3 regions of the Bradyrhizobium sp. CCBAU 25338 genome follow, and region 3 is predicted to be linked to each of the others. Evidence: riboswitches for the same ligand, from Rfam matches in the RefSeq annotation. Region 3 holds a riboswitch; each other region holds the start of a gene.
What was found. A riboswitch is a leader RNA that binds a small molecule or an ion and turns the genes downstream of it on or off. The one in region 3 is predicted to bind cobalamin.

Region 1: another riboswitch for cobalamin. It lies ahead of ACM42_RS01035 (energy-coupling factor ABC transporter permease); the one in region 3 lies ahead of metE (5-methyltetrahydropteroyltriglutamate--homocysteine S-methyltransferase).
Region 2: another riboswitch for cobalamin. It lies ahead of ACM42_RS01015 (TonB-dependent receptor); the one in region 3 lies ahead of metE (5-methyltetrahydropteroyltriglutamate--homocysteine S-methyltransferase).

What each region holds. Positions count from the first base shown of each region.
Region 1 is NZ_LFKY01000001.1:237,864-240,060, reverse strand. Features, by position in the region: gene cobA (uroporphyrinogen-III C-methyltransferase) at 1-522, shown strand, start outside; cobalamin riboswitch at 568-786, shown strand; gene ACM42_RS01035 (energy-coupling factor ABC transporter permease) at 824-1,501, shown strand; gene cobF (precorrin-6A synthase (deacetylating)) at 1,548-2,197, shown strand, end outside.
Region 2 is NZ_LFKY01000001.1:234,758-236,954, reverse strand. Features, by position in the region: gene cobT (nicotinate-nucleotide--dimethylbenzimidazole phosphoribosyltransferase) at 1-254, shown strand, start outside; gene ACM42_RS01020 (histidine phosphatase family protein) at 261-833, opposite strand; cobalamin riboswitch at 906-1,108, shown strand; gene ACM42_RS01015 (TonB-dependent receptor) at 1,226-2,197, shown strand, end outside.
Region 3 is NZ_LFKY01000002.1:49,357-51,553, forward strand. Features, by position in the region: gene metE (5-methyltetrahydropteroyltriglutamate--homocysteine S-methyltransferase) at 1-1,121, opposite strand, end outside; cobalamin riboswitch at 1,222-1,424, opposite strand.

The DNA of each region.
Region 1 (2,197 bases), on a different contig from region 3:
CGTCTCCTGGTCGACTATGCCGCGACAGGCGCGCGCGTGGTGCGGCTCAAGTCTGGCGATGCCGGCATTTTCGGCCGGCTCGAGGAAGAGCTGGAAACGCTGCGCGAAGCCGGCATCGGCTATGAGATCGTTCCCGGCGTCACATCCGCCTGTGTCGCCGCCGCCCAGGCCGGCATTCCCCTGACCCGTCGGCATACCTCCCGCCGGGTGCAGTTCATTACGGGTGCCGATGTCAGCGGCGAGCTGCCGTCCAACCTGAACTGGGCGGCGCTGGCCGATCCCGAGGCCACGACCGTGGTCTATATGGGCCGGCGTACCTTTCCGGCGCTTGCCGCGAAGTTGATCGCACACGGCCTCGCCGCAAACACGCCCGCGCTGTTTGCCGAATCCCTCGGCCGTCCCGACGAGCGGCTGGTCCGCACCACCATTGCCGAGCTCGCCGAGCAGCTTGCGCGGGGCGGCGCCGCGTCCACGGCGGCCGTGATCCTGTTCGGCGCGCTGGCAGGGGATTATCCGTCATGACGGCGGCGGTCGCCCTTCGCCTCTTGACGCCCGGCTCGCGAAAGGCGCACACAGGAGGGGCATGGTGCTCGACGCGGCGCAAAGCGCCGGAGCATAATCGGGAATGGGGGTGGGCGGACCCAGTTGCGGCGCCCGAAACCCCAGCCGCCCCCGCGACTGTAAGCGGTGAGGGGCTCCGAATCGCCACTGGGCCGCAAGGTCCGGGAAGGCCGGAGAACCCAGTGAACCGCGAGCCAGGAGACCGGCCCTGCACGTTTTGAGACCAAGGCCGTCGGGTGTGACGGCAGGAAGGAATTGAGCCATGCATATCGAACCGGGAATCGTCACGGGCGCCAAGCTCGTATTGAGCTACGCAACCGGCATCGCCGCAGGCGGCGTTGCGCTGAAGCTGGCGGCCGAAACCGTCCGCGCGCAGGGCGTCGGCTCGTTCGCGGCGCGCACGCTCGCCACCACGGGCCTCGTCTTCACCTTCTTCCAGGTCCTGCCGCACTTCCCGGTCGGCGTCTCCGAAGTGCACTTCATCCTCGGCTCGACCTTGTTCCTGCTCTTTGGTGCTGCGCCCGCCGCCTTCGGCCTCGCATTTGGCCTGCTGCTCCAGGGTCTGTTGTTCGAGCCCGCTGACCTGCCGCAATACGGCATGAACGTCACCACGCTGCTGGTGCCGCTGTTCGCGATCCAGGCCATCGCCACGCGCATCATTTCGCGTAACACCGCCTATGTCGATCTGAAGTACGGTCAGGCGCTGGCGCTGTCGACGACTTATCAAGCGGGTGTTGTCGCCTGGGTGGCGTTCTGGGCGCTCTACGGCTCCGGTTTTGCCATGAGCAATCTCGCCAACATCGCGACCTTCGCGGCCTCCTACGCGCTGGTCATCGTGATCGAGCCGCTCGCCGATCTCGCAGTGCTGGCGCTGGCGAAGTCGCTGCGCGGCGTCACCGCGCCCGGCCTCGTCACTCCGCGCCTGCACAACGCGGCCTGAGAGACAAGCGAACGGGCGGCCGTTGCGGCCGCCCGTCGCGCTCGCGATGCTCACGCTCTCCCTGATAGGCATCGGTTGCGGCGATCCCGAGCAGCTCACACGCGCCGCGATCGCTGCCATCAACGCGGCCGATCTCGTCCTGATCCCGCGCAAGGGGGCTGCGAAGTCCGATCTCGCAGATCTCCGGCGAACGATCTGCGCGGACGTGCTCACCAGCGACAAGACAGCCATCGCCGAATTCGACCTTCCCGTGCGCGACGCCGGTGAAGCTGATTACCGCAAGGGTGTAGACGATTGGCACGATGCGGTTGCCGCGACCTGGTCGCAGACGATCGCGAGGCATCTCGAAGGTGACGGCAAGGTTGCGCTGCTGATCTGGGGCGATCCGTCGCTCTACGACTCCTCGCTGCGCATTGCACGGCGATTGAATCCGTTGCCGAAGATCGAAGTCGTGCCCGGCATCACCTCGATCCAGGCGCTGTGTGCGGCGCATGCGCTGCCGCTCAACGACATCGGCGAGCCGTTCCTGGTCACGACAGGCCGCCGTCTGCGCGAAGGTGGCTGGCCGCAAGGTGTCGATACCGTGGTGGTGATGCTCGACGGCGGCACGGCGTTCCAGTCGCTCGATCCAGAGCGTTTGCATATCTGGTGGGGTGCCTATCTCGGCATGCCCGACCAGATCATCATGTCCGGCGC
Region 2 (2,197 bases), on a different contig from region 3:
CCGTCGCGGCCCTGGCGGCGGCGCGTCTCAATCCGTCCTGCCAGCCGTTCCAGCTCGCCTCGCATCAATCGGCGGAGCAGGGGCATCGGCTGGTGTTGCGCGCGCTGAACGTTCAGCCGCTGATCAGCCTCGATCTCAGGCTCGGCGAGGGATCGGGCGCGGCCATCGCGCTGCCGCTGGTCCGATTGGCCTGCGCGCTTCACAACAGTATGACGACCTTCGCGCAGGCCAACGTGCCGGATCGCCCGGCCTGATGCGGCTCAAGCCACGCGCTGGTTGACGGAGACGACACGCCAGCCCGCCGCGAGGCGGTCGATCCGGGTCAGCGACAGCGGATCGATCACGAAGCGCAAGGCGGCCTGCGGCGTCAGGTCCAGTGCGATGCAGAGCGCGGCGCGGATGGTGCCGGAATGCACGACGAGCGTTGCCGATCCGGCCCCGATCCGCGACAGACCCAGCCGGACGCGGGCGATCTGATCCGCAAAGCTTTCGCCGTTCGGCGGCCGTCCGTGCGCCGGATCGTGCCAGAACTGCGCGTAAGTCTCGCCACCGGTCGCGGCGAGCTCGTCATGCCGGCAGCCGGTCCAGTCGCCGAAATCCTGCTCGCGGAATTCGCTGACCAATTCCGGTTCGAGCCGCAGTGCGCGCGCGGTCTCGACCGTACGCCGCGACGGACTGGCATAGGTGGTGGCATCCGGCGGCAAATGCTGCCGCAGAGCCACCAGTGCTGCGTGATCGCCGAGATCCGCCCGCGCATCAGCAGCATGGATCGTCCCCGCCACGCCCGCGATGGTCGCATGCCGTATCAGCCAGAGGAAGGTCTCGCCTTCCATGCTCATCTCCAGGGAAGTTGGTCGCTGTGGCCACAACGCCGCAACTGGCGCATTGACTCTGTCACGATGGTAATCCTAGATGATCGCGACGGTTTCCCCGAGAGGGAATGAAAAGGGAATGCGGTGCGGGGAAACTTGTCCCCAATGCCGCGGCTGCCCCCGCAACTGTAAGCGGTGAATCCTTCGTCACAAGCCACTGGGTCCTCGGTCCCGGGAAGGCGACGAAGCGGTCACGACCCGCGAGCCAGGAGACCTGCCGTCAGCCGTGGTCACACGCGAAGATGTCGGTCGGGGAGTACAGACATTCGGCTTCATCGGACGGCCCGAAAGGCCAACAGATGGGACCTCGTTCGCTGTGACGTGCCACTGACGTCATACCGAGGTTTCGTATCGTGTCTTCCACCTGTATCTTACGGCCGAGCCGCTTCCTGCTCGCCTCTGCTGCGTTCACGTCGTTCGTCATCGCCGATATGCCTGCCGCCCTGGCGCAGCAGGTCCGCGAACCCCTGCCGCCGGTCGAGGTCTCGCCTGCTGAAGCCGGCAGGCAGGCCAAGCCGGCCAACCGTGAAGCGCAGCGCGCGCGCCGTGCAGCTGCACGCCGGCCAGCGACCGCATCGGCTCCGCCCAAGCCCAGCGCGCCGGCCGCGCCAGCGCAGACGCCGCTCAACAGCAATGTCGTGGCCGAAAGCGCCTCGCGGCTCGGCCTGACGGTGCGCGAAACGCCCGCGACGGTCGAGGTGATCTCCGCCGAGACCATGCGCGAGCAGGGTTATCGAACGGTCTCAGAGGTGGCGCAGGGTGCCGTCGGCGTCACCTCCGGGGACAATCCGGCCGAGCCCGCGGCGTTTTCCATGCGTGGCTTCACCAACAGCCAGATCAATACGCTCTACAACGGCATCAAGATCGGTCCGCAGAACATGACCTCGCGGATCACCGACACCGCCAATCTGGAGGCCGTGGAGTTCGTCAAAGGCCCGGCCTCGCTGATGTCGGGCGAGGGCGCCGCTGGCGGGGCCATCAACTTCGTCACCAAGCAGCCGCACACCGGACCGATCCGGAACGAAGCCGAGTTTTCCTGGGACTCGCTCAACTCATTCCGCGCGCACTACGGCTCGGGCGGCAGCACCAATGTGCAGGGCCTCGACTATCGCTTTGACATCTTCCGCTCCGCCCTCAACGGTTTTGCCGACGACACCAACGTCAAGACGTTCGGCACGTCCGGCCAGCTCAATTACCGCATCTCCGACAGCCTCAAGATCTGGGGCGCGATCGAGTACCGCGAGGATCGCTCCAAGGCCTATTGGGGCGCGCCGCTGGTGCCGGTCGCTTTCAGCGGCTCGCATGCAACGACGGGGATCGTCTCC
Region 3 (2,197 bases):
CGCATCTTCTGAACCGAGAAAGCAAGCCAGCTCTTGACCTCGGACGTAAGCCCGGTCTCGAGTTCAACATCGACCGGCACGTGAAGCAGCGAGCAGGATGGAGCGAGCTGCACACGGTGCCTGCCGAGCTTCGCAATCGCTGGATCCAGCCGCTGACGGAGCGACGACAAGTTCGAGCGCCATATGTTCCGGCCGTCGATCACACCGAGCGACATGATGAGATCTCTTCGGCCCTCAGCAATGATTTGATCCAATAGCTCTGGCGCTCGAACAAGATCGAGGTGCAGACCGGAAACTCGCAGGTTCAAGGCAGTATTTAGATTGTCGCCTAGCGCGCCGAAATAGCTGGCAACCATGATCTTGATGGCCGGTCCCTCCTTTGCGAACCGGTTATAGGCATGTAGCAAAGATTTTCGCGCCGCCTCATCGAGATCAAGGGCCAGGCAGGGCTCGTCAAGCTGAACCCAACTAGCCCCTCGTTCGGCCAATTCATGCAGAACGTCGATATAGACCGGTATCAGATCATCCAAAAGGGAGAGGGGCTGGAACGCGCTATCGGCACTCTTGCCGAGCTTCAAGAATGTGACCGGCCCGATCAGGACCGGGCGGGTCTGAAAGCCAAGAGCCTTTGCTTCCTCGTACTCTTCAATGGGTTTGCGAGAGCACAGTCTGAACGCTTGTCCCCTGTAGAACTCGGGAGTCATGTAGTGGTAGTTGGTGTCGAACCACTTGGTCATTCCCTGCGCGGGTGCGCCAGATCCCCGTGGGCTCTGACCGCAACTCGCATCCTGGTCGTCGCATTGTGATCCGCGGGCCATGGCGAAGTACGTCTTGAGCGAAACGGATTCTCCTTTCGAGGCGTAGATCTCCGGGATGGCCCCAACCATGACACTTGTATCGAGCACCTGATCATACAGCGAGAAGTCGTTCGACGGAATGATAGTGACGCCGAGAGATTTCTGACGAGCCCAGTTCGCTGCGCGCAGGCCGGATGCGTCCTCGTGCAACTGCTGTTCGCTGATCTTTCCGGCCCAGTAGCTTTCGAGAGCGAGTTTGAGCTCACGCCTTGGACCGATGCGTGGCGTTCCGAGCGTAGCGATTGGAAGAGAGCGAAGAGACATAGCATCAACCCCTGTTGGGGACAGAGGCCATGGCGGACGCAGGCAGGGGAGTCGCGCGTGCGACGGCTGCTTGGCGCACCACCGAGACACCCCGCCCGTGGACCAATATTTTGTCGGGGCAGGTCTCCTGGCTTGCTGGTCATCGCTGCTGTCCGGCCTTCCCGAAGCCTTGGAGGCTTCAGTGACATCGTTGGACAGCGGCTCGCCGCTTACAGTTGCGGGGGCAGCGCCGGCATTCGCACCGGCTTCCCTCTTAGCTCCGGATTAAATGGGCACCGGAGAACCTCGACGGCCGTGGATTATCGGCAGGAGAACTCTTCCGTCAACCTCTCAGATTGTGTGCCAAGCCAATCTGCGACATTTGCTAGGCGAATGAGCGTGCATGTGTATGATTCACCACCATCTAGAGACATTCTCCAATCAGAGATGCAGTAATCAGACATGTCTTTGTCAGATGTCTCAATGAGCATCGGAGGTGCGTCGAGGCGATGCGGCGCGCCAGACCGATGAAAGGGACAGAAGCAGCTTGCCGGCGGGGAGTACCGCTGTTTCGCGCAGAATACTGGCGATGCGGCTTCCGATTTCCAGAGGCTCGCCCAGCACCTCCGTTGGCCAGCTGTTTTCGGACTAAAGGATCTACATCGAATAGGCCAAGGCACAAGGATACAACAGCTGCGGCGGATACACTGAATGAAGACATCGAAACGGGCGCAGGTCGGAAAGTCGACAAGAGGGACACAGAAATCGTGGAAATTTCTGTCTATTGCCTGGCACGAAGAATGCAATCGCTCGGCATGCCCAATCTCCTCCTGCTGGGCATGTCCAGCTCAGCCAATTGACGCTGTCGCTGGCGAGGGAAGTCAGCGGCGCGTGACATAGAGGGGAGCGCCTGCTGGCGCGGGAGAGCGGTGCCCCCTAGCATCTCGGGACATTTCTTGCGCTCGCTCATAGCAGGTTCAAGGTTGCCCGCTTTGAAAGATGTCTGGATGAAACGCGATAGGCTGAGGGTTATGAAGAGAATGTCTGGAAGAGCAGCGCCATGGCTTTGCCTGGGCGGATTTCTAATCTGCCTCGCC